Regions from separate parts of the Schaalia radingae genome, predicted to be linked through region 1. Evidence: riboswitches for the same ligand, from Rfam matches in the RefSeq annotation. Region 1 holds a riboswitch; the other holds the start of a gene.

The links. Region 1 has a riboswitch for ZMP and ZTP ahead of glyA (serine hydroxymethyltransferase). Riboswitches for the same ligand answer to the same signal wherever they lie in the genome.
Region 2: it holds a riboswitch for ZMP and ZTP, as region 1 does, so the genes downstream of both, BLT69_RS01745 (bifunctional phosphoribosylaminoimidazolecarboxamide formyltransferase/inosine monophosphate cyclohydrolase) here and glyA (serine hydroxymethyltransferase) in region 1, are expected to answer to the same signal.

The regions. Positions count from the first base shown of each region.
Region 1 covers NZ_LT629792.1:1,692,572-1,707,273, forward strand. Annotated here, with positions in the region: gene BLT69_RS07425 (cation diffusion facilitator family transporter) at 1-555, shown strand, start outside; gene BLT69_RS07430 (bifunctional methylenetetrahydrofolate dehydrogenase/methenyltetrahydrofolate cyclohydrolase) at 572-1,483, opposite strand; gene glyA (serine hydroxymethyltransferase) at 1,480-2,772, opposite strand; ZMP/ZTP riboswitch at 2,847-2,931, opposite strand; gene purU (formyltetrahydrofolate deformylase) at 2,975-3,853, opposite strand; gene BLT69_RS07445 (amidohydrolase) at 3,976-5,304, opposite strand; gene dcuC (C4-dicarboxylate transporter DcuC) at 5,314-6,897, opposite strand; gene BLT69_RS07455 (malate dehydrogenase) at 7,016-8,005, opposite strand; gene BLT69_RS07460 (PPK2 family polyphosphate kinase) at 8,233-9,381, shown strand; gene BLT69_RS07465 (hypothetical protein) at 9,575-9,853, opposite strand; gene pgi (glucose-6-phosphate isomerase) at 10,232-11,974, opposite strand; gene BLT69_RS07475 (6-phosphofructokinase) at 12,023-14,383, opposite strand.
Region 2 covers NZ_LT629792.1:400,151-414,852, forward strand. Annotated here, with positions in the region: gene BLT69_RS01720 (bifunctional metallophosphatase/5'-nucleotidase) at 1-1,272, shown strand, start outside; gene BLT69_RS01725 (ATP-dependent helicase) at 1,345-3,864, shown strand; gene sucC (ADP-forming succinate--CoA ligase subunit beta) at 3,986-5,197, shown strand; gene sucD (succinate--CoA ligase subunit alpha) at 5,224-6,144, shown strand; gene BLT69_RS01740 (cell division protein PerM) at 6,238-7,977, shown strand; ZMP/ZTP riboswitch at 8,007-8,093, shown strand; gene BLT69_RS01745 (bifunctional phosphoribosylaminoimidazolecarboxamide formyltransferase/inosine monophosphate cyclohydrolase) at 8,123-9,919, shown strand; gene BLT69_RS01750 (S41 family peptidase) at 10,056-11,024, shown strand; gene BLT69_RS01755 (glycoside hydrolase family 3 N-terminal domain-containing protein) at 11,272-13,569, shown strand; gene guaA (glutamine-hydrolyzing GMP synthase) at 13,609-14,702, shown strand, end outside.

The DNA of each region.
Region 1 (14,702 bases):
ATCATGCTGATCGTCGGTATCCTCGGCCTGGCTGCAAACGTCGCTTCCCTACTCGTGCTGATGGGGGGCCGCAGTGCCTCGCTGAACATGCGCGCAGCATTCCTCGAGGTTGCCACCGACGCGTTAGGGTCGGTCGCGGTCATCATCGGCGCGGTCGTCGCCCATTTCAGCGGATGGCTCCAAGCGGATGCCCTTGCTTCACTGCTCATCGCGTGCATGATGGCTCCGAGGGCGATCACGCTTTTACGCCGCTCGGTGGCGATCCTGATGGAGGAAACACCACCCGGCCTGGAACTGACAACGGTGCGTGAGCATATGCTCCATGTTCAAGGAGTCGAAGACGTGCATGACCTGCATGCCTCGACCATTGCGACAGGAGTGATAGCCCTGACGGCTCACGTCACCGTCCAACCCGAGTTGAACGAGCACGAGCGATCCGACATTTTGCACACACTCGCCAGCTGCGTACAGGAACACTTTCCCGTCACGATCACGCATTCCACGTTCCAGTTGGAAAGTCCCCAGCACCGCGAACATGAACAGTTAAGGCACTAAGCTCACACCTGCGCATTTACACCTGAGCGGAGAATCCCGCCTTTCGCTCAGCCATTTCGACCACGTTCGCCAACAGGAGGGCACGGGTCATCGGCCCGACGCCACCGGGATTCGGTGACAGCCATGCCGCAACACGATCAACTCCGTCGGCCACATCGCCATGCAGCCGCGCACGGCCATCAGCTTCCGTCACGCGCGAAACGCCCACATCCAGCACCGCCGCACCTTCACGCACCATGTCAGCGGTGATCAGTCCCGGCGAGCCAGCCGCAGCCACAACCACGTCAGCATTGCGTACCTGTTCAGCGAGGTTGAGCGTGCCCGTATGGCACAGCGTCACGGTCGCGTTGATGTTCTTACGCGTCAGCAGCAATCCGATCGAACGGCCGACGGTCACTCCCCTGCCAACTACGCACACATCCGCGCCGTTGAGTTCCACGCCGTAGCGTTCCAACAGCTCAATGACGGCGCGCGGCGTACACGGAAGGGGCGAGGTGATGTCACCCGCCGCGCGCAGTACCAGGCGGCCCAGGTTCATCGGATGCAGGCCGTCAGCGTCCTTATCCGGATCGATGCGCTCCAACACGGCCTGGGAATCGACCCCGGCGGGTAGCGGAAGCTGCACAATGAAACCCGTGCAGGCAGGATCAGCGTTGAGCTGGTCGACAGCCTGCTCGATATCAGCCTGAGAGGCCGACTCGGGCAAGTCAATGCGAATCGACTCGAGGCCAACCTCCGCACAGTCACGGTGTTTGCCGGCAACATAGGTCACTGACCCGGGATCTTCACCCACCAGGATTGTTCCCAGTCCTGCATGAACACCGGCTTCACGCAGACGTGAGATGCGCTCAGCAAGCTCGCCCTTTATAGCAGCAGCGGTGGCTTTCCCATCCAGTACCTGTGCGGCACCTTCCCACGGCGCTCTCACTGCTGCAGCCCGTCGTACAACGGGAAGGCATCAGTCAGTGCACGCACGCGCGCCTGCAGACCCTCCATATCCACTGTCTCCTTGGAGGCCGCCTGAACCAGTGCGGTCGCGATGATGTCGGCAACTTCGGTGAACTCCTCATCACCAAAACCGCGCGTAGCCAGCGCCGGCGTTCCGATACGCAGACCGGATGTGACTGCCGGTGGGCGCGGGTCAAACGGCACAGCATTGCGATTGACCGTGATGCCGACTTCGTGCAGCAGATCCTCAGCCTGCTTGCCGTCAAGAGTTGAATCAACCAGGTCAACGAGCACCAGGTGCACATCGGTGCCGCCGGTGACCAGCTTGATGCCGACCTTCTTCGCATCGTCGCGTCCCAGACGCTCTGCAAGTTTCTGCGCGCCAGCAAGAGTTCTGACCTGGCGGTCCTTGAACTCCGGGGTCTGAGCCACTTTCATTGCTACGGCCTTGGCAGCCACCACATGCATCAGCGGGCCACCCTGCTGACCTGGGAACACAGCAGAATTCAGCTTCTTGCCCCACTGCTCGCCGCGCGCGGACAGGATCATGCCGGAGCGGGGACCCCCCAGTGTCTTGTGGACCGTCGTGGTCACCACGTCGGCGTGGGGCAGTGGGCTTGGGTGCAGTCCGGCTGCAACGAGGCCGGCAAAGTGCGCCATGTCAACCCACAGCGCAGCGCCAACCTCGTCGGCAATGCTGCGGAAAGCAGCAAAGTCAAGGTGACGAGGATAGGCCGACCAGCCGGCAATGATCACACGGGGACGCTCACGCAGCGCCACTTCACGCACCTGGTCAGGCTCGATACGCATTGTTGTGCGGTCAACTTCGTATGCGGTGGCGTGGTACATCTTGCCGGAAAAGTTGATGCGCATTCCGTGTGTCAGGTGGCCGCCGTGAGCCAAGGACAGACCCAAAATCGTGTCCCCCGGTTTTGCCATCGCCATGAGCGCGGCGGCATTGGCCTGCGCGCCTGAGTGTGGCTGCACGTTGACGAAATCGGCACCGAACACTTTCTTGGCGCGTTCAATTGCGAGACTTTCAGCAACGTCCACTGCCTCGCACCCGCCGTAGTAGCGGCGTCCCGGGTATCCTTCGGCGTACTTGTTGGTCAGAACTGATCCCTGAGCCTGCAGGACTGCACGCGGGACAAAGTTTTCCGACGCGATCATTTCAAGGGTGGCGCGTTGACGGTTCAGCTCATCATCCAGCACCTTTGCGATGTCAGGATCGAGTTCGGCCAACGTATGGGAGTTGAGAGAATCACTCATTGCTGCTCCAGTTTTCAATTCGCTTGTCTGGCTTTCACTATTGGCGAGGATGGCCCCAGCCGTTCCTCGCTCGGTTGCGTGGCCCAGGCGGGCGACCGCGACAACCCTATTTCGCTCCCCGGTGGTCATCCCACCTGTTCGCCAGTTGCGACAGATTCATCTTATCAACTGTGTTCCGCTGCGGAAACCGCCAGTGCGGACACTAGCGGGAGAATACGACGGTTCGGTTGCCGTTCATCAGGACACGGCGTTCAGCATGCCAACGCACTGCCTGCGCGAGGACTCGGCGTTCAACATCCTGCCCCAGCTCCACCATGTCGCGGGTGGAATCGGCGTGCGTGACTCGCGTGACGTCCTGCTCGATGATCGGCCCTTCGTCCAGGTCGGCTGTAACGTAGTGCGCGGTTGCGCCGATGAGTTTGACGCCGCGTTCGTGAGCCTGGGCGTATGGGCGCGCGCCTTTGAACGAAGGCAGGAATGAGTGGTGAATATTGATGACGCGTCCGGCCATTTCACGGCATACCGAATCAGACAGGATCTGCATATAGCGGGCCAGGACGACCAATTCAACCTGCTCGGACTTGATGAGGTCAAGAAGTTCTGCCTCGGCGCGCACTTTTGAATCCTTGGTGACCGGAATACTGAGAAAGGGGACGCCGTAGAACTGTGCGACCGGCGCGAGGTCAGGGTGGTTACCGACAACTGCAACCACTTCGATAGGCAGACCTTGAGAGCGCTGCCGATAGAGCAGGTCCGTGAGACAGTGCCCTTCGCGCGAAACCATAATGACGGTGCGAAGCGGTCGCCCCAACTGGTCGACGCGCCAGGTGGCGTTGAACTTGTCGGCGATTCGTGTCAGGCCTTCTTCGACAGGACCTCGACCGACAGGTGATTCAGCTTCCATTCGCATGAAGAACAGGCCGGTATCCGGGTCACCGAATTGCTGCGACTGAATGATGTTGCCACCGATGTCGCTCATGATGCCGGAGGCCGCGTGAACAATTCCTGGCTGGTCCGGGCAGGAAAGAGTAATGACAAGCTTGTCGATTGTCGAGGGGGGCACTGTCGAATCATGTTCCATAGTCCTAAGGGTAATGATTCACAGGCACTCCGGCCTAATCCAGTCCACCGCTTCTGATACGTGGTGTGCGCCGAGTGGTCGCATGCATGCGACCACTCGGCGCCATAACGATGTGAACTCGGTCAGTGTGCGGCTGGCATTTCCGCGATGGCGGCTGCGCTGATGACGCGCACTCCTTTGGGCAGGACAGCTTCATCCACCGTGAACTCGACGGAGTGCAGGCCGCCCTTCGACGGAGTGAAGATCAGCAGCAATGAGGCCTTTCCGCCGTTGTCCTGGACTCGCTTCATCATGAATGCGTAGTCTTCGGAAGCGGTCATTTCCACCCACTTCGGGTCATTGGCGCGTACGCCCACCAACTCGCCAGCTTCAGCGATTCGGTCCATCAGGTCCGGATCGGAATCCAGGGAGATGGCCTCTCCCATGCGCACGATCTCGTAGTCGCACTCATACATCTGTGCAGCCGCTTCGATCACGGTGCGGGCTCGGTGCTCCATGTACTCGTTGATCTCGGTCGTTGAACCGCGAACTTCCATCTCAAAGTGTGTATGATCTGCGACAATATTGCGGGTATCGCCGGCAACGATCTTGCCGACACTCACGCGGGTCGCCCCTTCTGAGTGGCGCGAAATCGCATACAGGTTCAACACTGCGGTGCACGCGGCGAGAATGGTGTTCTTGCCTTTTTGCGGCGCGCCTGAAGCGTGAGCTGCCAGTCCTTTCAGATTCACGTCGTACTTCGTGGTGGCCAGAGCCCCGCCGGATCCGGGCGCGTAGTCGGATTCTTCGAAGTCGTGTGGCCACACGTGTTGCGCGAACATGACGTCGACGTCATCGACATGGCCGGCGGCCACCATCGATTTCGCTCCGCGAACGCCTTCTTCAGCGGGCTGGAACAAAATCTTCAGCGTTCCTGACCAGGAGTCCTTCATCTGTGCCATTGTGCGGGCAACACCCAGCCCCATCGTGATGTGAGCGTCGTGTCCACACGCATGCATGATGGAGGCGTGAATGGAGTTAAAACCCTCATCCGCCGGGTAGTACCCCTTTTCTGAAGATTCCTGCAGCGGCAGCGCGTCAATGTCGAAGCGCATGCCGACAGTGGGGCCGTCCCCATTGCGGAGAATTGCCACAGTACCCGTGTGTCCTCCGGCAATCGAGTGAACAAAGTCGGCGTCGGCACCCTCGTCAATCGCGCGGGCGATTGCGGCCTCATCTTCTTCGGAGCTGGGCAGTCCCATTCGCTCCTCAGACAGGCACGCGTCCTTTCCCTGCAGGACCTCATAGCCCCACTCGCGCAGATGCTGGACGATGATCGACGTGGTGCGGTACTCGAGGAATCCGAGTTCAGGATGTGCGTGGAAGTCGCGGCGCCACTGGACCAGGTCATCGGTCATGGCGTCGACATTCGATGTGAGTGTTTCAGCGATCTGCATTGGTAAAAGTGCCATGTTTCCTCCTTAAATGAGGGCTCGAAGCAGGTAATCCCACACGATCGACGAGGTGACCATGATCACGTAAGCGGGGATCATGACGGGGATTGTTCGTTTGACGAGGTCGACCGGGCTGACATCACCAAGTCCGGCAACTGCAATCACGACGCCTGCGATAGGCGACATGGAGCGACCGATGCCTGATGCCAGTTCCATTGGCTGAGCCAGGAACACGGTGTCAACGCCCAGGGGTTTGGCAATGTCGGGGATAAGTTCTGAGAACGCGAACCACGGTGCGTTGCCGGAGCCCATCAGGACCGCTGACAGGAAGATCACCAACGTCATGATGATGGTGATCGGAATTGCCCCCATATTGAATCGCTCGGCGCCATCAATAATGAACGAAATAAACCCGAGCTGGGTTAAACCGGCAGCAAACATCTGGCCGCCGACAATGAGTGTCACGATGTTGACGAATTGGCGACCCATGCCCTCGAAGAAAACGGAGAAAGCGTCCGCGCCGCGTTGGAATGAACGGTAGCGAATCATTTCGCAAATAACGGCGAGCATTCCGGAAATAATCATGGCAGTTGCCACGTTCATTTTGATGCTGGTAATCACGAAAGGCGAGAAAACAATGAGCAGGACCAGTGGCGTAAATGGAAGGAGCGCGTATGCCTTCGGGGTCGGCTTGTCGACACGTTCAGCTTCCTTGGTGTCCGCCTTGGTCTTGGCGGCGGTGTCGGACCCACCATTTGCAGCGCGTTGTGCCAGGGCCGACTTTCCGCCCGAGGACCTTTTAATACCTGCGAGCTCAGCCTTGATTTCATCCCAGTCTGCTTTGTCGGGAGTAGTTCCGGCCTTGCGGTCGAAGTACTGCTGGACGAAGTAATGGAGGATGAACACCGATGCGACGACCACCAGTGCGACGGGCAGCTGGTACTGAATAAAATATTCCTGGACGGTCATGCCGGACGTCTGGGCCGCCATATTGGCGTTTGAGGAAGCAGGGCCAAGGTCCAGACAGCTGCCGGTCGCGATAACGCCCGTGGCAGACAGTTTCGAGATTCCCAGGGATCGCAGGAGCGGATAGACGGTCACCATCAGCAGCATCGCCAGGCCAGCTGCCGATGGAATGATCAAGCACAGTGTCTGAGCCAGGATGTAGGTGGAGGCAAGAACAACGTAGGGCTTGTTGATCTTCTGGAGCGGTTTGGTTGCGATGGCGACCAGTGCTGATGATGCACCGACTCGGTCCATGACCAGCGAGAAACCGCCGACCGCCATGATGATCAGACCGAGCTTGGCACCTAGATTCCCGAACGTCTGAGTGATCTGGTCGAAGACATCCAGGAACGCCGAGCCAGTGGTCTGGTCTTCATCCATCAATGGTTTCATTGACAGTGGAATAGCGCAAAGCAGCATAAATAGACCGGAAAAAATCAGGACGGTCTGCGGATGATAACGGTGAAAAATCAGATACGCCACAACCACGGTCGTGGCAGTCGCTATGAGGAACCCAATCATTTGAATCCTTTCGATATTGTTTCCACACTGCATCGTTGAAGTGATAACAAACTCTATCTCTGAAAACAGGGATGGCGCACCCATATTCAAGTATGCCAGTCACAGCACAAAAAGAACGCTGGATGCGCCTCCTGATTATTGCTCGTGGAGCAAGTCAGGGAGGGCGTTCCAGCGTTCTTCTGGACTGTCCTGCTGGCGAGAACTACTTGATGAAGCCGAGGGCTTTCACTGCGTCGTATTCTTCCTGCAGAGCCTTGATGTTGTGGTCGATGCCGGCGCGGGTGGCTTCGGAGATTTCGAGGCCTTCAACGATCTGGTATTCGCCGTTCACTGCGCGCACCGGGAAGCCGAAGGAGAAGCCTTCAGGAACGTCGTAGTGCGAGCCATCTGAATGGACACCAGCGGTGACCCATTCACCTTCGGGCGTGCCGTGGATCCAGGTGTGCATGTGGTCGATTGCGGCGTTGGCTGCCGATGCCGCTGAGGACGCGCCACGTGCGGCGATGATGGCGGCGCCACGTTTGGCAACGACAGGGCGGAATTCCTCGTCGAGCCACTTTTCGTCAACCAGGTCGGTGGCCGGCTTTCCGTCAACGGTGGCGTAGGAGACATCCGGGTACTGGTCGGCCGAGTGGTTGCCCCACACAACAATGTTCTTGATGTCGCTGACAGCTGCACCGGTCTTGTGGGCCAGTTGGCTGATGGCGCGGTTGTGATCCAGACGCATCATGGAGGTGAAGCGGTCGGCTGGCACATCGGGCGCAGCGTTGGCTGCGATCACGGCGTTCGTGTTGGCGGGGTTGCCCACGACCAGGACGCGCACATCATCGGCTGCGCCAGCGTTGATTGCGGCACCCTGAGGTCCGAAGATTCCGGCATTGGCTTCAAGCAGGTCAGCGCGCTCCATGCCCTTCGAACGCGGGCGTGCACCCACGAGCAGGCCAACGCTGGTTCCCTCGAATGCCTTGGTGGCGTCATCGAAAATGTCGACGCCGGCCAGCAGCGGGAATGCGCAGTCGTCGAGCTCCATGGCTGTGCCTTCAGCTGCCTTGACAGCCTGAGGGATCTCCAGCAGATGAAGCTTGACTGGAACGTCGGGTCCGAAAATTGCGCCTGATGCGATGCGGAAAAGCAGCGCGTATCCAATGTTTCCAGCGGCACCGGTTACGGTGACGATTTTGGGTTGAGCCATGATGTGGAACTCCTTGATTGAATGATCGAGCGTTCCCGGTAGGGTTCGCGTTCCGGCCCGGATCCGTGCTCCGAGCTCTCATGACAAGCCTACGGCGCAATTTTGTCCTTTACTAGGGAAAGCAGTCCCAAGTTTGCGACGACTCTGTGCAAAACGGTCGATCTTTTCCGCGTTTACAGGCGTTTCTAAGGTGTAAAAGAGTCGCCCTCGTCACTAAAATGTCACCCATGGGTTCGAAGAAGAAAAAGAAGCGCGCCGACCGAGCAGATGCCGTGCCTACACGTGCCTCGACGATGGATTCTTCCCGGCAGCGAGGCTGGACAACTGATCCGCGCAAACTGCTTGCCGTTCACGGAGAGCTGGATTTGGCAACCATTTACCGTGACAAGACTCCCGGCTGGGACGAGGGTAAGAAGGACGGCCAGAAAGCTATGGAAGATCAGGCAACTGATCTGGCCGAGCTGCAGGAACGACTCTTTGCGCAGGCTCACAGCGATAACGGCAGCTCTGAAGCAGTGTTGATCGTCCTCCAAGGGCTTGATACCGCCGGTAAGGGCGGCATTGTGCGGCATGTGATGGGGTTGGTGGACCCGCAGGGCGTGTCTCTGGCGGCGTTCAAAGCCCCCACGAAAGAAGAACTCAAGCACCATTTTCTGTGGCGCATTCGCCGCGAGCTTCCCGAACCTGGAATGATTGGCGTGTTTGACCGCTCCCACTATGAGGATGTCTTGGTGCCGACGGCGCAAAAACTGGTGGGTCACGATGATGAGCATGGGCGCTCATGGGTCGTCGACGACAAGACCCTTCGAGATCGCTACCGCGCCATCAGGCGTTTCGAAAAGCGCACCCTGGAAAAGGGTATTCATATCATCAAGATTTTCCTTGCGATTTCTTTTGAAGAGCAGGGGGAGCGGCTGCGTGAGCGCCTCGACCGTCGTGACAAGCACTGGAAGTTCTCGACTGGCGACTTGGTGGTGCGCAATGAGTGGTCGCAATATCAGCAGGCGTATCAGGAAGTGATTTCGCGGACCTCCACTGATGACGCACCGTGGTATGTTGTCCCCGCTGATCGCAAGTGGTATGCGCGATTGGCGGTTTCAGAGATTCTGCGCCGCACGCTTATCGACATCAATCCGTCGTGGCCTCAGGCCGACTTCGATGTTGACCAGGCGCTTGTTGATTTGGAGAAGACGACGTCGCCGGAGGCTTTGGCTCGCTTTGCGTTCGAGTGTTCAGATTCGCATGAAGAGTTCCTCGACGCCCTCGCCGTAATGGACGAGGACGACGAGGGTGACTCTGATGACTCACAGTCTGCTGGTTCAGGTGATGATGCGGATGAGATTCGCCTGTCAACCGACGCGTTCCGATACAACTAACTGTCGGAGCACGTAGCTGCCGGAACACGGTGAGCGCGGTAGATGCACGGGCGTGCTCACGGTGATTCGTACAGCATGCCCGCGCCGCGGGGCTTGGGCCGTCAGGCGCTCCGCAGTTTGAGCCATCGGAGAAGGCATCCGCCCCTTCCGGGGCGGCCACACGTTTACTGGCGGGAAGTACCCTTCGCGTCGTTTACAGGCGGCGGATAAACTCCACTGCAACTTCAAGCGGGACAGGATCTTGCTTGATGAGGGCCCGCGTTGCCCTGATTTCGCCGCGTTTATCGGTGTCGCGGATGAGGCGCAGTGAGTCTTTATCAACGGGAGATTCTCTTAACATGCGGTCGATTGAACCGCCGTACTTGGCGGTGAAGTAGTCGGTCCGGTTGCTCGGCATTTTTCGCCGCGCAACCACCGCTGCGGCGGCGATCAGAAGGATTAGAACTACAGCCACAATAAACCCGACAATCATCACGGACTCCATCCCTCGACGTTTGCCTCCATTTCGGCTTTCTTGAGATTCCCCCTCTAGGATGTCAGAACTCGGGGAACATCCTTGGCCTACTGCCGTGTTGTTGAGATTTTATCTGCACCGACTTATGTGCCGGTGTGTATGTTTTTCTTACCATGTCGTCCACAGAGTTTCTACCTCTCTTATAAATGCCGACCGCGACCGAATGTCGGCACTTAGAATCTTCGTACTGAAGCGCCCGAGTCCTACCATGAGCTACACCGTCGTTAGCTCACCGCACACAAAAGTGGCTGCAGGAACTATCTCAGTTCCTGCAGCCACTGGCAAGCATTCAGATATACGGCGCTGAGTCACCCCGTCGGCTTACCCATCGGTTGCTTAGTCCCGCCGGTAGGCGCGGTAGTACTCGATCAGCGCGCGAGTCGAAGAGTCCACCGACGCCAAGACGTCCTCATCGCCGGTAATGGCAGGCATCAGGCCGCGGGCGAGCACTTTACCAAGCTCCACACCCCACTGATCGAAGGAGTCAATCCCCCAGATCGCGCCCTGGACAAAGGTGATGTGCTCGTACAGAGCTATCAACTGCCCCAGAACTGACGGTGTCAGGCTGGGTGCCATGATCGACGTGGTCGGACGGTTTCCACCGAAGATGCGTGCCGGCACGATTTCCTCGGGAGTGCCTTCCGCGCGTACCTCCTCAGCAGTCTTGCCAAACGCCAGTGCCTGAGTTTGAGCGAAGAAGTTCGACAGGAACAATTCATGCATATCGGCACCATTCTCACCGGCACATTCGTCGCGCAGATTCCACGTCGGGTTGGCGAATGCGATGAAGTCGCTCGGCACCATGCGGGTCCCCTGATGAATCAACTGGTAGAAAGCATGCTGACCATTCGTGCCAGGCTCACCCCAGAAGATTTCACCCGTGTCGTAGTCCACCCGAGCCCCGTCATAGCGCACTGATTTGCCGTTGGACTCCATCGTGAGCTGCTGCAGGTAAGCAGGGAAACGGTGCAGATACTGTGAATATGGCAAAACCGCGTGAGTGTCAGCACCCAGGAAGTTGCCGTACCACACGTTGAGCAGACCCATCAGCAGGGGTACGTTGTCTTCAGGTTTGGCGGTCGCGAAGTGCTGGTCAACCGTGCGCATACCGGTGAGGAATTCCTCGAAGCGTTCCGGACCAATTGCCACCACAAGGGACGTACCAACCGCGGAGTCCACCGAATAGCGCCCGCCGACCCAGTTCCAGAATCCAAACGCGTTGGCAGGATCGATGCCGAATTCTTCGACCTTGTCCAGAGCAGTCGACACCGCAACGAAGTGGCGCGAGATCGCTTCTCTTTCACTCACCGTTCCGGCGCTCAACTCACCAGCGGCGCCCGCCGATTCGGCAGAGCCACCCTCGGCAATGATGCCGCGTTCGCGCAACCCGGACAGCAGCCATTGACGCACGACCTTGGCGTTCGTGATTGTCTCAAGGGTTGTGAATGTCTTCGAGGCCACGATGATCAGCGTGGTCTCAGGGTCAAGGTCCTTCGTTGTTTCTCCCGCATCGGTCGGGTCGATGTTGGAGATGAAGCGGCATTCGATGCCATCCTGGACGTACGGCTTGAGCGCCTCGTATGCCATGACGGGACCGAGATCGGATCCGCCGATGCCGACGTTGACAATTGTCGTCAACGGTTTTCCGCTGGCGCCCAACCACTTTCCTGCACGAACCTTGTCCGCGAAGGCGTAGATCTTCTTGAGTTCTGCGCGCACATCCTTGACCACGTTGACACCGTCAACTTCCAAAACGTCATCGGGTGCGCGGCGCAGGGCGGTGTGCAGCACTGCGCGGTCCTCGGTGACGTTGATGTGCTCGCCGCGCAGCATGGCGTCGCGCCGCTCCCCCACGTTGCACTGCTGCGCCAGCTCAAGGAGGCGCTCCAGAACGTCGGAGGTGATGAGGTTCTTCGACAGATCCACGTGCAGGTCACCCACGCGTCGCGTCCACTGCTGGGCACGGTTCGGCTCGCTCTCGAACCATCCGCGCAAGTCAGGAACAAAGACTTCTGCCAACTCGTCGAGTTGTCCCCAAGCTGAGGTTGTTGTCGGATTAACGGGAGCTTCCATCCCCATTGCGTCCTCCTTCATAGAGCGTATGTCTGGGTCACAGTGCCGCAGCGCTCACTCGCCATCAGCTGGAACAGGCTCAGCCAGCGAGATCGACACGTCGGCCAGTGGTGTATCTGAATGCTCCAAGGATACGGCAGACAGCACGGGCAGCAGTTCGAGCCACCATTGTTCAATTGGCCTGCGGTTCTCAGAGTCCAAATCAGCTGACATTGATTCTACCGGCCGCGCCTCAATGTCGTTTTCAATCATCCCGATATAGACCGCGCGGTGGTCATCAGCATCAAACTGTTCAGCCAGGTGCTTCAATGCGTAATACACGAGCCTTGTGGCGAGCAGTCGGTCAAAGGGAGTCGGTGCTCCTCCCTGCTGCAGATGGCCGAGGGCGGAGTCACGCACGTCGAAAAGCCCTTGACCTTCAGCTTCGAACACTGAGGCGAGGAATTCTCGGTCATAATGCGCGGACACTTCTTCATTGACAACCACCAGGAACAGGCGCCGACCTTCTTCGAACGCTCTGCGCATGCGCTTGGCGTCCTTGTCCAGATCGGCCAAGTCGAAATTGCGCTCATGGATGTAGGCGTATTCGGCGCCGGTCGCCATCGCGGCCATGAGGGTGAGGTAGCCGCAACGCCTGCCCATCGTCTCGGCAACAAAGCAGCGCCTCGACGCGGCAGCCGATTCCTTGATACGGTCCAGCGCCCACACAGCATTGTTCAGCGCGGTGTCAGCACCAATAGACAGCTCCGCGCCGGGAAGATTGTTGTCAATTGAGGCCGGCACCAGGATCATCGGAATCTTGAACGCTGGGTATCGTACCCGCTCAGCAGTCATATGTTGGACTGCCAGGTACGCGTTCAGTCCTCCGATAATGACGAGGGCGTCGATGCGGTTGCGTTCGATTGCACGGCCAATCTCATAGAACTGTTCCACTGTCGGAATCGCGCGGCGAGTGCCCAGCTCCGCTCCACCGTGGAAGGCCCAGCCTTCTACGTCAGACCACGTGAGATCGCGGACTCTCCCATCCATCAGGCCTGACCATGATCCGTCAACGCCCAGCATCCGCCAGCCTCGTGCGATACCCAGACGAACCGCTGCGCGAGCTGCAGTGTTCATACCAGGTGCCAGTCCGCCGACATGCAGGATCGCGACTCGTTTCGCGTCGTCTGCAATCGTGATGTCAACCGGAGGCGCTGACAGTATCTCATTGACTTCCAGCATGGTTGAGAACGAGGAACCTCGCGCCTGCTGCGCTGCCGTGTAGTCGCCAGCCGCGATCATCGCTTTGACGGAGCGTGTGCGTTTAATTGCTCTGGTGAGCGGAATACGAGTGACGCGATTGTGGCGCACGCCCAGCACACATGGGGAAAAATCGTCGCCTGCTTTCACAAGTTCCTGGACGGCTGCGTATCCGAGCAGTGTCGACATCCAACGGTCGTATGCCGAGGGTGATCCGCCTCGCTGAGTGTGGCCCGGGATTGTGATGCGGGGGTCTTCGCCTGTTCCTTCACGTAACGCGTCGGCCACGTTTTGCGTGGTGATTGGTTCGCCGTCTTGGTCGGTGGCTCCTTCTGCGACGAGGATCATCGATTCGCGTCGTCCGGCTGCACGTCCTGCGAGGAGCTTGGAGCACATGTCTTCCTGCCAGCCGGGGCCTGCCGGGTTTTCCGGCGTGAATACATAATCCGCGCCGCCTGCCACTGCCGACATGAGCGGGAGGTACCCGCAATGCCTGCCCATTACTTCGATGATGAAGGTACGTTGGTGCGATGCCGCGGTGGAGGATATGTGATCGATGGCGTCGATGATGCGGTGCAGCGCGGTGTCCGCACCGATCGTCATATCTGTGCCGACCAGGTCGTTGTCGATGGATCCAACCAGGCCGACCACCCGAAGGTACTCATGGCGGCGGGCGTCCTCATCGCTGATTTCCCCCTCGTCGCGAAGCTCACGGATGTGTTGGGGCCACTCGTCCTGAAATTCTTCTGAGCCTGACAGGGAGCCGTCGCCGCCGATGGTGACGAGCCGGTCGATTCCGTTCCTGACAAGGTTCAGGACTGCGCGGTGGCGCCCCTCGTACTCGCGGAATTCGTCGCACCGTGCTGTGCCGATGATGGTTCCGCCTTCAGCGAGGATGCCTGACGCGTCTGACCATCCCATTTCCTTGATGGCGTCTCCGCCGCTGACAGCACCTGCCCACCCTTCCATAATGGCGTAGGGGTGCGCCCCGCGGGCCAGGCAGCTGCGAACAACGGCGCGCACGGCTCCGTTCATTCCTGGAGCGTCACCACCAGACGTGAGGACGCCGATTCGCGGAGCATCAGGATCTGTGTCGACCTGCGGCGTATTGGGATCATGCGTATTCGACGAATTATCGAGGGTCATTGCCTCGGTGCTGGTTGGCTCAGTCGACATGAAGTTCCTCCAAAATCGTACCGGTGCATCTGCGTTGCTGGCCTCGCAGGTCACGAAGTTCAGCATGCCCGTAACTAGACTACCGTCAATTGGCCCGATGGGGCATCTCGCAATTGCCCGCTCATCGTGTCAGTGACGGCCAACGCGGCGCCAGTGAATTCTCGCTTCACCATTGCGACACGCGTTCCTCCCTTCGCCCGTTTCTTTCCCCCTCACTTTCCCCCCCTCGCCCCTCTTCATTCCCCTGCCCCCTCACGCCGTTGCCCTTTTCACCCCTCTCCTTCTCTTTGCCCTCTTCGCCCCCTTCGCCCCCTTCGCC
Region 2 (14,702 bases), 1.1 Mb from region 1:
GTTGAATCCAGCGCGGACCTGATCCCCGCCAGCGAAATCGCGCAATGCGGCGAGGATCCTGACATCAAGGACGTCGTCACCAACGCTGAGAAGATGGCGAAAGAAAAAGGCCAGAGCGTTGTTGCCACAATCGCTCCCAACGCGAAGTTCTCACGCGGAGTCTTCGACAAGGCCGAGGGGGAGTCGGCCGGCCCCGGATCCAACCGTGGCATCGAATCAACACTGGGAGGTCTGGCTGCAGACGCAATGCGTCACGCCGTGACCACCCCTGACGGCGAACCCGTGGACATCGGAATGATCAACGCCGGTGGCCTGCGAGCCGATCTTCAGGCCAATGACAAGGGCGAAATCACCTACGCCTCCACATTCGCGGTCATGCCATTTTCGAACCAGATTGGATACGTGACCCTCAAAGGCTCTGACATTAAGCAGGCACTTGAACAACAGTGGAAGACCAACCTCAATTCGCAAAACTCCCGCCCGATGCTCAAGCTTGGCCTTTCCTCCAATGTCTCCTACACCTATGATCCCGCCAAACCGTACGGTGAGCGCATCACATCCGTCCTCGTCAACGGAGCTCCGATCGACGAGTCCGCCTCCTACACGGTGGGGTCGGTGACGTTCCTGCTCAGTGGCGGTGACAGCTTCGACGCCCTGACCAACGGCGGTGAACCGGTCATTTCACAGGGACTCGACAGGGATTACTTCAATGAGTACCTCAAGGCTCACGAGGGGGAACTGGCCCCTCGAGCACTTAAAGGATCAGTCGGCCTGTCACTGTCAGGTGAGGCGGTGCCGAACAACTCGGTTATCTCGATCGACCTGCGTGGACTGTCCTTCAGTGAAGGCCCGGGAATCACCGACACGGTCACCGTGAGTGCAGGAAGCCAGAAGGCAACCGCCAAGGTGAATAACTCACTGGTCGAACCTCAGGCCAATACGGAGGCCAGCATCATCACCACTGATGGTGCAGGTCAGGCTCAGGTTGAGCTGACTGCTCAGGCTGACTGCTCGGCGACCCCCGGACAGGTAGTCGAGCTGCCACTGACCGTGTCGACCGATGCCGGTGATGTTGTCACAGCGGCCAATGGCCTGGTTGTGCGCGTCTCCTGCCCGGCCGCCCAGCGTCCCGTTGAGGAGGGAAAGGCGCCAGCAGGTGCCCCTCAGACCGGTAAGATCGCGCGGACAGGTGCCACCGATTCAGTTGCGATTGCTGCCCTGGTCCTTGCCGGCGTGGGAGCTGCGCTGACGATGCGTCGCCACCGCGCCTAAGATCGCTGTCACATCCGCCCTGGGCATCGCGCGGGTACGGAAATGCCCGTGCGATGCCCTACAGTGGAGTCGATGAATCAGCGTTATTTTTCAACCAGACGGCCACGTATCGCCCTTCCGGACCTGGGATTCACCCAGGCGACAACGGAGCCTGACGCCGCCCTCGTCAATGACACAGATGTCGATGCGCTGCTGGACGGGCTGAACGATCAGCAACGCGACGCCGTCACCCACGAGGGCAGTCCGCTTTTGATTCTGGCTGGTGCCGGGTCAGGTAAGACGCGTGTGCTGACCCATCGCATCGCCTGCCTGCTGGAAACGGGGCGCGCACGCGCCAGTGAAATCCTGGCGATCACCTTCACGAACAAAGCGGCAGCTGAGATGCGTGAACGCGTGGCGAACCTGATTGGGCCTGCGGCAAGATCCATGTGGGTGTCCACATTCCACTCGGCGTGTGTGCGGATCCTGCGCAAGGAACACGCTGCGGCAGATTTGACATCAACGTTCACGATTTACGATGCGCAAGATTCGCAGCGTCTGATACAGATGGTGCTCAAAGCCGCCAACGTCGATGTCAAACGCTTCACGCCGAAAATGGTGGCCGCACGAATCTCTGACCTGAAGAATGAGCTGGTCGCTCCCGCCCAGTTCGAGGCGAATGCGCCCAACGATCCGATCTCGCAGGTTGTGGCGGAAGCGTATGTCGAATACGACAAACGACTGCGCCAGGCTAATGCCCTCGATTTTGATGATCTGATTTCGCGCACAGTAGCCCTGCTGCGCGACAAACCCGCCGTCGCTGAGCACTACCACCGACGTTTCCGTCACATCCTGGTCGACGAATACCAGGACACGAACCACGCGCAATATGTGCTGGTTCGACTGCTCACCGGCAGTGGCGATGACGGTGTCGACAGCGCGGAGCTGACAGTTGTGGGTGATTCGGACCAGTCGATCTACGCGTTTCGCGGCGCCACGATCCGCAACATCGAAGAATTCGAACGCGATTTTCCCGGTGCCCGCACGATCTTGCTGGAACAGAACTACCGATCCACGCAGAACATTTTGTCCGCAGCCAACGCCGTCATTGCCCGCAATCAGGGCCGCCGCCCGAAGAATCTGTGGACCGCTCACGGTGACGGGGCGCCGATCGTGGTGGCCGCACTGGACAGCGAATATGACGAAGCGCGTTTCCTCATCAAAGAAATCCGTCGCCTGCACGATCAGGGAATTGACGAGGGTGACATCGCGGTGTTTTATCGCACGAACGCGCAATCACGTGCCTTGGAAGAACTCCTGGTCCAACAGGGAATCGCCTACCGCCTGGTGGGTGGCACGCGCTTCTACGAACGCAAGGAAATCAAGGATGCGATCGCCTATCTGCAGGCCGTGGTCAACCCCGACGACACGGTGTCGCTGCGGCGGATCCTCAACACTCCGCGCCGCGGCATCGGTGCGCGCGCCGAGGGTGCATTGCTGGCGCACGCAGACCTGTATAACGTGTCGCTGGGTGAAGCGATTCGACACGTCTGGGTCCACGCAGGCAGTCCCGCTGGTGAAGGGGAAGGGATCGAGATCCCTGAAACAGAAGAAAAGTCAGCAGCGGAATCTGCCGGCGCCCCTGTCCCGTCCGTTCAGGGGCTTACCCCGCGGGCATCTGCATCTGTCGCAGGTTTCTGGGGGCTGCTTGAAGCCGCACGCGCACTGGACAGGGCCGGCGCGCCGCCAGCCGATATTCTCGACGAGATCCTTGACCATTCCGGCTACCTTGCCGAACTCAAGCGCTCAGATGACCCTCAGGATGCATCGCGCGTGGAGAACCTGGCTGAACTGCACACTGCTGCCACGACGTTCCGTCAAAGTGAACCGGAAGGAACGCTGCTCGACTACCTCGAACGCGTCTCACTGGTGGCTGACTCCGACCAGGTGCCGTCCGATGAGGAGCGTGGCGGCTTTCTGACGCTGATGACCGTTCACACCGCCAAGGGCCTGGAATTTCCCGTTGTTTTCGTCACCGGTATGGAGGATGGCATCTTCCCGCACCAGCGCTCCCTGGGCGAAGAAGCTGAACTTGAAGAGGAACGCCGCCTCGCGTATGTAGCGATCACGCGAGCCCGCTCACGCCTGTACCTGACGAGGGCGGGGCAGCGTTCCGCCTGGGGCACACCGCAGGAATTGCCGCCCTCACGCTTCCTGGATGACATTCCGCCCGAGCTGATCGATGAGCGCTCCTCCATGACATCGACAGAACGCCTGCGTCAGGTGCACCGACAACGCACCGACCGGTACGGTGACGCTGATGCGGCACCGGCATTCGGGTCAGGGCATTCAAATCTGAGGAGCGCTGCTTTCCGCCTTGCGGGTCGGCGCGCCGTCCGAATGGGAGTTCCACCGGCTCAGCAGGCGGAGCCTCCCTCGGACACGACGTCGCTGGTACTGAAGACCGGTGACGTGGTCGAGCATGCGACGTTCGGACGTGGCACCGTGCTGAGCGTGGAAAACAGTGGGGCGCGGGCCGTGGCGCGTATTGACTTTGCCGGCCGGACGAAGAATCTGCTGATCCGAATGGCTCCGCTGACGAAGATTTCATAGGAATTTTGTCCAAAGGGTAGGACTGAAGGCCTCCTTCACGGTAGTCTGAAGGCGATGTCTCGATGTCAAGGTAATTTGTGGCGTCGAAGAAGATCGTGCGAATACTGAAAAGGAGACAGGCGTGGACCTATACGAGTACCAGGCGAAGGAACTGTTCAAATCGCATGACGTGCCAATCCTGCCGGGTATCGTCATCACCGAGGCTGACCAGGCAGTTGACGCTGCGAACACGTTGAACGCTGACCTTCTCGTCGTGAAAGCGCAGGTGAAAACGGGCGGCCGCGGGAAAGCCGGTGGCGTCAAACTGGCTCGCAGCGGCGACGAGGCCCGCGAACATGCCAGCAAGATTCTCGGCATGGACATTAAGGGGCATACCGTCAATACGGTGATGATCACCGCCGGATGCGATATTGCCGAGGAATATTACTTCTCAATCTTGCTCGATCGTGCGAACCGTCAGCACCTGGCGATGTGTTCACGTGAAGGCGGCATGGACATTGAAACCCTCGCCAAGGAGCGCCCCGAAGCACTGGCCCGCGTTCCCCTGGATGCGCAGCGCGGCATTGACGAGGACGTTGCGCGCGACATCCTGACTCAAGCAGGATTCGAGGGCGACACGCTCGAAAAGATCGTGCCCGTCCTGGTCAAGCTCTGGGACACCTATCACGGCGAAGATGCCACGCTGGTGGAAGTCAACCCGCTCGTCCTGACACCAGAAGGCGACGTCATCGCGCTGGACGGCAAAGTCACGCTCGATGACAACGCGCGCTTCCGTCATGCCGAGCATGAACAGTTCATCGATACTGCAGCTGAAGACCCTCGCGAAGCAATGGCGAAAGCTGCGGGCTTGAATTATGTGCGACTGCAGGGCGAAGTCGGCATCATCGGTAACGGTGCCGGCTTGGTGATGTCCACCCTCGACGTTGTTGCGCTCGCAGGTGAGGAATACGGTGTCAAGCCCGCGAACTTCCTGGACATCGGCGGCGGAGCGTCCGCTGACGTGATGGCCAAGGGCCTGGATGTCATCCTCGGAGACGAACAGGTGCGCGCCGTGTTCGTCAACGTGTTCGGTGGGATCACTGCATGCGACCAGGTGGCGCAAGGTATCGTTGAAGCACTGTCGATCCTCGGTGACAACGCCACGAAGCCGTTGGTGGTGCGCCTTGACGGAAACCGCGTTGATGAGGGACGCGAAATCCTCCAGCAAGCCAGTCACCCGTTGGTCCACATGGCACACACCATGGACGGAGCAGCCCGCATGGTGGCGCAGCTGGCTGCCGGCGTCGAGCCCGACCCTGAAGACACATCCGATCCGGCCGCCCCGCTGGCCTGAAACCTGGAAGCACAAGGAGACTTCTCATGTCGATTTTTCTTGACTCACACTCACGCGTCATCGTCCAGGGCATGACCGGATCAGAGGGACGCAAGCACACCCAGCGCATGCTCAACTCGGGCACCGCCATTGTCGGCGGCGTCAACCCGCGCAAAGCCGGACAGTCCGTGACATTCGATGTCCAGGGATACGGGCCGATGGCTGACCAGGTCACCGACGGCCCTGTCGACATCCCTGTGTTTGGAACGGTTGCAGAAGCGGTGAAGGAAACGGGTGCCACAGTATCCGCCATTTTCGTGCCGCCGGCATTTGCGAAAGACGCTGTACTCGAAGCTGTCGATGCCCGCGTGGAGACGGTCGTGGTCATCACTGAAGGCATCCCGGTCGCTGACTCCACGGAGTTCGTGGCTCGCGCACGTGAAGCGGGCGTGCGCGTGATCGGACCGAACTGCCCGGGCATTATCAGCCCCGGACAGTCGAACGTCGGCATCACCCCGGCAGATATTACCGGCCCAGGACGGCTGGGACTGGTATCGAAGTCAGGCACACTGACCTACCAGATGATGTTCGAACTGCGTGACATCGGCTTTACCACCTGCCTGGGAATCGGTGGTGATCCGGTTATTGGCACCACGCACATTGACGCGCTCGAAGCCTTTGAAAATGACCCCGACACCGAATTGGTCGTCATGATTGGTGAAATCGGTGGCGACGCGGAAGAGCGCGCAGCTCAGTGGATTTCCGAACACATGACCAAACCGGTGGTGGCCTACGTTGCCGGTTTCACGGCTCCGGAAGGCAAGACGATGGGGCATGCCGGCGCGATCGTGTCTGGATCTTCCGGCACGGCCGCGGCGAAGGCTGAAGCACTCGAGGCCGTCGGCGTGCGGGTGGGTCGTACACCTTCCCAAACTGCCATCATCGCTCGCGAGATTCTGCAGAAATAACATCCGGTCGTGCACCGCTGATCGTGAATGAACTTTCTCATGGTCGGCGGTGCACCTCCATGTGTGGGCGCGGATGCGAGACGATGAAGAACGATGACGCACTCACCTGACTCTTCCCCATCGCAGCGCCCTGACAGGCAGCGCGCAGAAGCGGACCTGTCCGCTGATGAGATCCCAACCGAGGTGGTTGGCGCGTGGCTTGAGGAGGAAGACCGTGAAGCCGGTGCGTCGCTGATTTTTGTGCCGGCTCACGATGAGGCAGACAGTGATGATGAACCCGAATTGGATAATTCGGAAAAAGAAACTGAACGCCTCGACCTTGACGGAACCGATGAATCGGCACCTCAGGTGCACGACGAGGAACCTCACACCACTCGCACCGCCGTGCGGCGACGCACGATCCGCATCGCACTGCCTGACGGGTGGGCACGCTCCGGCCTGGCCGGCATTGAGGCGGCCCTGATCGGATGGGCGTTCATGATGGTCGTGACGCTGGTGGGGTACTGGTTCGTCTCGCAGAACCCCTGGCTGGCGTCGACCAGCTGGGACGATGCTCGGGCAGTGGGTGGTGACCTCTGGGCTGCGACGCTGGGAGCGCCGATCACGGTGGGGCAGAGCGACATCCTCGCCATTCCGACACTGCTCGGAGCGCTGCTGATCATCATTTTGCGTGTTCTTCTGCTGCCGGGACGGGATTTTCCTGCCGCCGCGCAGTGGATGGCTGTCCCCACGTTTGCAGTCACGGCGCTCATTACAGCTGGAGCGTCCTCGGCTCACATCAACGTGTGGCGCGCACTGCCCGGTGCGCTCGTCATTCCGCTTCTGGCAGCGACCTGGGCGGTAGTTGCTGCTCGACACACGTGGACATGGCCCACGATTTCATCTGAACGGCGCGAATCGTTGACATGGCTGTGGTCAGGGCTGCGCCTTGGTCGCGTTGCCGTGGCACTGACAGTGCTGTTCAGCCTGATCATGAGCGCCGTGTCAATCCTTGTTTCTCTTCAGCGTATCTCCGGTATCCACGAACTGCTCTTTGCTTCGACCAAGGACACGGTCATCATCAACATTGTTCAGGCCTTGTTTGCTCCGTCGATCATGGCATGCGCACTGGCGTGGATCGCGGGGCCTGGTTTCTACGTGGGTGCCGACGCCCTCCATTCAGCGGCGAACGCGCCTGTTGCGCCGATTCCGGCGATCCCGATCCTTGCGGCCGTCCCACAGACAGCTCCGGGCCACTGGGTGGCCTGGGCGCTGGTGGGAGTGGGAATCCTGCTGGGCGCATGGGCGGCGTGGCGGCATCGTATGACGCACCTGTGGAAGCAGGCGGCTGCGATGGGAGTGGCCACCGTGATCACTGCGCTCGTCATCGCAGCATGGCTTGCCTCGTCGCGCATGTCGTTGGGGTCGACCCGTCTGAGTGTCGTTGGCCCGCGCGTGTGGTGGAGCGTGCTGTTCGTCGTACTGGAAGTGTGCATGGTCGCGCTCGCGGTGTCCCTGGCAGCACATCCGACCACGATCGCGTGGGTGCGCCGAGCGGCCGCAGCTTTGACGGCGTGGACGAAGGCGCGTATTGCCGCATGGAAGGAGAATCGCGCCCAGTCATCGACGAGGGAGACGCCCCTTCCAGCTCCTGACCTGAATGAAGCCGGCGAAGAGACGCCGGAGGAAGAGGAAACGGCGCTGGAAGAAGAGGCGACAGAAGAACTGCCCGCTCCTCCGCGTGCTCCGGATGCCCGCATGGAAGCACTCAAAGCCAGCGCTGCGCCCACGGAACCCATCGCCGTGTCAGACAATACTGACAACAGTGACGAAGATCTGAAAGATCACAGCTAGTCGCATATCCGGCGCCGCCCTCGTACACTAAAAGAGGCCGCAACTGGCGAGGGTGGAGGACCACCGGGAAGCGGCTGAAGCAGCCTCGCACGGCGCCGCCCGCCTGGGCGCTGAGGACCGACCTTGAACCCCCTTGGAGGAAGAATTGTCAGTCCGTTTGGATAACCTCGAACCCGTTGATGTCCGCCCGATCCGCAGAGCACTGATCTCCGTTTACGACAAGACCGGCCTGGTTGACCTGGCTCGCGCACTCGCTGATGCTGGCGTCGAAATCGTGTCCACCGGTTCAACTGCACAAAAAATCCGTGACGCGAAGATTCCTGTGACGCCCGTGGAAGACGTGACTGGTTTCCCCGAGGTGCTGGAAGGCCGCGTCAAGACGCTGCATCCGAAGATCCATGCCGGCATTCTCGCTGATCAGCGCAAAGCCGATCACCGCCAGCAGCTCGAAGACCTGGGGATCGCAGCATTCGACCTGGTGGTATGCAATCTGTACCCATTTGAGGACACGGTTGACTCGGGCGCAGGATTCGACGAATGTGTTGAGCAGATTGACATCGGCGGCCCGTCGATGGTGCGCGCTGCTGCGAAGAACCATCCCTCCGTTGCCATTGCTACCAACCCGGAGCAATACGACGCGGTGATCGACGCTGCACGCTCTGAGGGATTCACTCTGGAGGAGCGTCGCGAACTGGCAGCGGCCGCATTCCGTCACACAGCAGATTACGACGCCGCCATCGCTGACTGGTTCGAAGACGAACTGGATGCTGACCTTGATGTTGACGAGTCGGCTGAAGCCGATGACGTTGATGACGCACAGTGGCCACCGGTGCTGGTCTCTGCTTTCGAACGCCTCCACACCTTGCGTTATGGCGAAAACCCGCATCAGGATGCCGCCGTATACGGCGACATCGTCGAGCTGATGGGCGAGGGCGAAGTTGACGTTGAGTTTGACGAGCCAGGCGATGAACAGGACGGCGACGACACGACCCAGGACCTGCTGCCTGGCATCGCGAACGCGCGCCAACTGCATGGCAAAGCGATGAGCTACAACAACTACACCGATGGTGACGCAGCACTGCGCGCAGCATTTGACCATGACGAGCCGTGCGTGGCCATCATCAAGCACGCGAACCCGTGTGGGATCGCCATTGGCGCAGATGTGGCGGAAGCACACCGCAAGGCGCATGCATGCGATCCTGTGTCAGCATTCGGCGGAGTGATCGCAGTCAACCGTGAGGTCAGCGTCGAACTGGCCAGGCAGATCAAACCGATCTTTACCGAGGTCGTCCTGGCGCCCTCCTACGCCGAAGGCGCACTGGAAGTACTGGAAACGAAGAAGAACCTGCGAATCCTGCAGGTAGTGCCACCGGTACGCGGAGCCCTGGAGTTCAAGCAGATTTCCGGGGGACTGCTGGTGCAGGAACGCGACGACATTGACGCTGACGGTGACGATCCGGCGAACTGGACTTTGGCGGCAGGCGAGCCGGCCGATGAGGCAACACTGCGGGACCTGGAGTTCGCATGGCGCACCGTGCGAGCCGTGCGGTCGAACTCAATCCTGCTGGTTCACGACGGAGCAAGCGTCGGGGTTGGCATGGGGCAGGTCAACCGCGTGGACTCCTGCCGTCTGGCGGTCGAACGCGCGAACACGCTGGGTGGTCGCACAACAGGTGACGCCGCTGCTGACAAGGTGGATTCGGCGGGCGGTGCACGCACGGCTGATGTGGTCGCTGACGAGCCGGAGCGTCGCTCCGAAGGTGCCGTTGCCGCCTCGGACGCATTCTTCCCGTTTGCTGACGGCCTCCAGGTGCTGATCGATGCCGGCGTGAAAGCTGTCGTTCAGCCCGGTGGATCGATCCGCGACAACGAGTCGATCGAAGCGGCACAGGCCGCTGGCATCACGATGTACATGACGGGAACCCGTCACTTCGCGCACTGACAGGCGCTCAACGATCTGCATATGCGGGGTAGAGTCAGCTCTACCCCGCAATGTAGATGGGGCTGTCTTCGCACGCATGGGCCTGCCTCCTCATAATGGAACGCAGACCGACACGTCAACGTGAGGAGCTTAGTCCATGTCCACGGTTGCCAAACGAATCATCATCGCCCTGGTGGCACTGATTGTTGTCGCCGCTGCGATGCTTGGAGTCGCTGTCGTCAGGTGGGGACCCAACTTCGGTATTTGGCTGACTGAGCCCAGTCCACAGCGCTACGGTGAAGTCGCCCTCGGCCATCTTGACCAGGGAATCAACGCATCGTCCGAAGCCTGGCAGGATGAGCGCCCACGAGTCGAACAGGCAATCAGCGAAGCCACCAGCATTGACGAGGTCGACGCTGTCCTGTCCGATGCCGTCAAAATTGCGGGAACGAAGCACTCATTCCTCATGACGGCGGACGAAGCGCAAGAAGCCGTCGACGAGTACGAAGCGCCGAGCGTGGAAGAAAACGACGGTGTCGTGACTGTTCATATGCCCGCGTTTATGGGCACACCCGACCAGGGCAGCGAGTACGCGCAAACTATTGCGCAAGCTGTGTCCGGAGCGAATGTGTGCGCGGCGGTGATTGACCTCAGTGAAAACGGTGGTGGCGACATGGGGCCGATGATTGCCGGTATCTCGCCACTGATTCCTGACGGTCCCGTGTCCTACTTTGTTACGGGCGGAGGCGAAAGCGCCGTCATGTTGGAGAGCGGGAAGGTCAGCGGCGGCGGAAGGCCCACGACCGTTGACATCACGGAAAAGTCAGAGGTGCCGGTCGCGATTGTCACCGGTGAACACACTGGCAGCTCCGGTGAGCAGGCTTTGCTCGCTTTTAAAGGCGTACCGAATACGCGCGTGTTTGGCCAGCCGACCGCAGGATATGCCACGGTCAATACACCGTTCCCGCTGTATGGAGGAAAGCAGCTTGTGGTCACAGTCGGCGTGACGAAAGACCGCATGGGAACGACTCACGCGGAAGATCCGATCGCACCGGATGTGACGATGGAACCGGCTCAAGCGGTGAACGCGGCAACGCAATGGGCGCGCGACCAGGGTTGTCAGTAGATCGCTCAGCGTTGCCCTGCCGCGAACTCGCCTGTATTCACGTCGATGACCATGCGTTCAGGTCCGGCAATGGCGGGCGGTTCGCGGAATAAGAGGCGCATCAGGCACGGTTGGGGGGTCGTTCATACGACGTAGCATGACGCAGAAAGATGAACTGCGTTCGACAATGCGATAACAAGAAGAGAACGGCCTTGATGTTCTAATTTACCGACTGTAATATTAGGGTGTTAACTGCCGTGAAAGGACAATGATGACTGACGCTGCTTACCCATTCCAAGATGCTGCTTTGTCGACCACTGAACGCGTCGACGACCTGCTGGGACGCCTGACGGTTGAAGAAAAAGCCGGACAACTGACCCAGTACTTCTACCTCGCTATGGCGTTGAACCAGCAGGACGGCGCGCCCGCTGACGGAGATGATGCGAACACAGCCCAACGCGCGATGGTGGAAAAAGCGATTAAAGCGGGGCGAGTAGGATCACTCCTGTTCGTCAACGAAGCCTCTGAGACGAACCGGCTGCAGAAACTGGCGATTGAGCACCATCGTTTCGGAATCCCATTGATCTTCGGCTACGACGTCATCCACGGTTTGCGTACCATCTTCCCGGTGCCACTGGCAATGGCAGCAAGCTGGGATCCTGACAGTGCCTCGGCCGCCCAGCGCATCGCAGCACGCGAGGCGCGTTCAGTCGGTATTCACTGGGCATTTGCACCGATGGTCGACATTGCACGCGACCCGCGATGGGGTCGCATCATTGAAGGAGCAGGTGAAGATCCCTACCTGGGTGGTGCGATGGCTGCCGGACAGGTGGCAGGCTTCCAGGGCGGTGCGGGTGCGGACGACGCTGTGCCAGGTGACGCCATCCTTGCCGGTCCCAAGCACTTTGCCGGCTACGGTGCGGCTCGCGGCGGCCGCGACTACGAAGACGTCGACCTGTCCGATTCGGAACTTCACAACGTGTATCTGCCTCCCTTCCGTGACGCTGTTGCCGCTGGCGCACGCAATATCATGAGCGCGTACATGGATCTGAACGGCGTGCCTGCCTCGGGCAACAAGTGGTTGCTGACCGACACGCTTCGCGACGAATTCGGCTTCAAGGGGTTCGTTGTGTCTGACGCGAACGCTGTCCACTCGCTCACCGTCCAACACTTCGCCAAGGACCTGCCCGATGCGGGCGCGCGAGCCGTCAACGCCGGTCTTGATATGGAAATGGCGATGTTCGAGGCCGCATACGAGCACCTGCCCGAAGCGGTAGAGGACGGACGTGTCTCGATGGAGGTGCTGGATGAAGCTGTCCGTCGCGTACTGCGCGCCAAGTTCGACCTTGGCCTGTTTGAACATCCCTACGTTGACGAGGGAGACGCTGCCGCAACCCTGTCCACACCTGAGCATCGCGACGCAGCACAGCACGCTGCTGAACGCACATTCGTGCTGCTGAAGAACGAACACTCCACGCTGCCGCTCAAGGCAGACAAGACGTCTTCCATCGCAGTGATCGGTGAGCTGGCCAATGCACGGCGAGACCCACTGGGCCCATGGTGCTTCAAGTACGACACCGATGAAACAGTGACGATCCTGGACGGTATTCGCCAGCGCGCCGGTCAGGATGTGAACGTTGAGTTTGAACCTGGCGCGGGAGTAGGGGAGCGCCTGTATCCCTCGATGTTCGACGATAATGATACGGTCGTGGATCGCACCCCCGAGGACTGGGATGATGATGCGCACATTAACGCCGCCGTGGAACTTGCTGCACGCAGCGATGTTGCGGTCGTGGTGATCGGCCAGCATCAGAACCAGATCGGTGAGAAGGCCTCCGTGTCCACCTTGGAACTCCAGGGGCGCCAACTGGAGCAGCTTCAGCGTCTGGCAGAGACGGGAACCCCCCTCGTTGTCCTGTGTATGTCGGCCCGTCCGCTGGACCTGACTTGTGTTGATAGTCATGAGGGCGTCGGTGCGATCATGCAGATCTGGTATCCGGGGACGCGTGCAGGCGCAGCCGTGGCAGCCGCGCTGTTTGGTGATGTCTCGCCTGCCGGCCGTCTGCCGATCACATGGCCACGCAACGTGGGGCAGGTGCCGATGGTCTACAACCACTACCGCACGTTCCAGCCCGAAGGCGCAGGTGAGCGTTACTTCAACGAGCCGAGCACGCCGCTCTACCCGTTCGGATACGGCTTGAGCTACGCGTCATTTGAGTATTCGAATCCGCGTTTGGATCGTGATCAGATCCGCGTCGGTGAGACAGCCACGCTCAGCGTTGACGTCACGAATACCGGGGATATGGATGCCGACGAGGTTGCCCAGCTGTACATCCACCAGTGCTACGGCACGTCCTCGAGGCCTTTGCGTGAGCTTAAGGGATTCTCACGTGTGAGCATCCCGGCCGGTGAGACTGTGAGGGTGACGTTCCCCCTCGGCCCCAATCAACTGCGGTACTGGAGCGCGGTCACGAAGGACTGGATCCAGGACGCCACGCGCATCGAACTGTATGTGGGTGGTGATTCCAACGCGCCTTTGGCAGGTTCGCTGACGGTGACGCAGTGATTGTGGCGCATGGGTCGTCCGTACGGCTACGATGAGCCTGTGAGCACTGAAAATCGTCCTGTTCTTGTTGTTGACTTTGGCGCCCAGTACGCGCAGCTGATTGCGCGTCGTGTCCGTGAGACCTCTGCGTACTCGGAGATCGTGCCGCATACGATGCCGGCCGTCGAGATGCTTGCGAAGGATCCGGCTGCGGTGATCCTGTCCGGCGGCCCGTCATCTGTGTACGCGGACAACGCGCCAACGTTTGACACTGAGCTGTTCACGTCAGGCGTCCCGGTGCTCGGCATTTGCTATGGGTTCCAGGTCATGGCGAAGGCTTTGGGCGGCACCGTCGGCAAGACGGGAACGCGCGAATACGGCCATACGTCGCTCACGATTGACGAGGGCGCCTCCAGCGCGCTGCTTGCTGGTACTCCGGCAGAACAGTCCGTGTGGATGAGTCACGGTGATGCGGTGCAGCAGGCGCCGGATGGTTTCACTGTGACGGCCAGCACGCAGGAAACGCCTGTTGCCGCGTTCGAGGATCAGTCGCGCCGGCTCTATGGTGTGCAGTGGCACCCTGAGGTGCATCACAGCGAGTTTGGCCAGAAGCTCATTGAGAACTTCATTCACGAGTGCGCGGGTATTGGCACTGATTGGACTCCCGGGTCGATTATTGATGATCAGGTGGCTCGGATCCGTGAGCAGGTGGGCGATGCGCGCGTGATCTGCGGTCTGTCCGGGGGCGTGGATTCCTCGGTTGCTGCCGCGCTGGTGCACAAAGCGGTGGGCGATCAGCTGACGTGTATTTTTGTTGATCACGGGTTGCTGCGTGCGGGTGAGCGTGAGCAGGTCGAGCATGATTACGCGGGCACGATGGGGATCCGCGTGGTGACGGTGGATGAGTCGGAGCGTTTCCTGAATGCTCTGGCTGGCGTGAGCGACCCGGAGCAAAAACGCAAGATCATTGGCCGCGAGTTCATTCGTTCTTTCGAGGCTGCGCAATTGAAACTGGTGCGTGAGGCCGGTGAAGCGGGCGCGGAGATCAAGTTCCTCGTACAGGGCACGCTGTACCCCGACGTTGTTGAATCCGGTGGCGGCGAGGGTGCTGCGAACATCAAGTCGCACCACAATGTCGGTGGACTGCCGGAGGA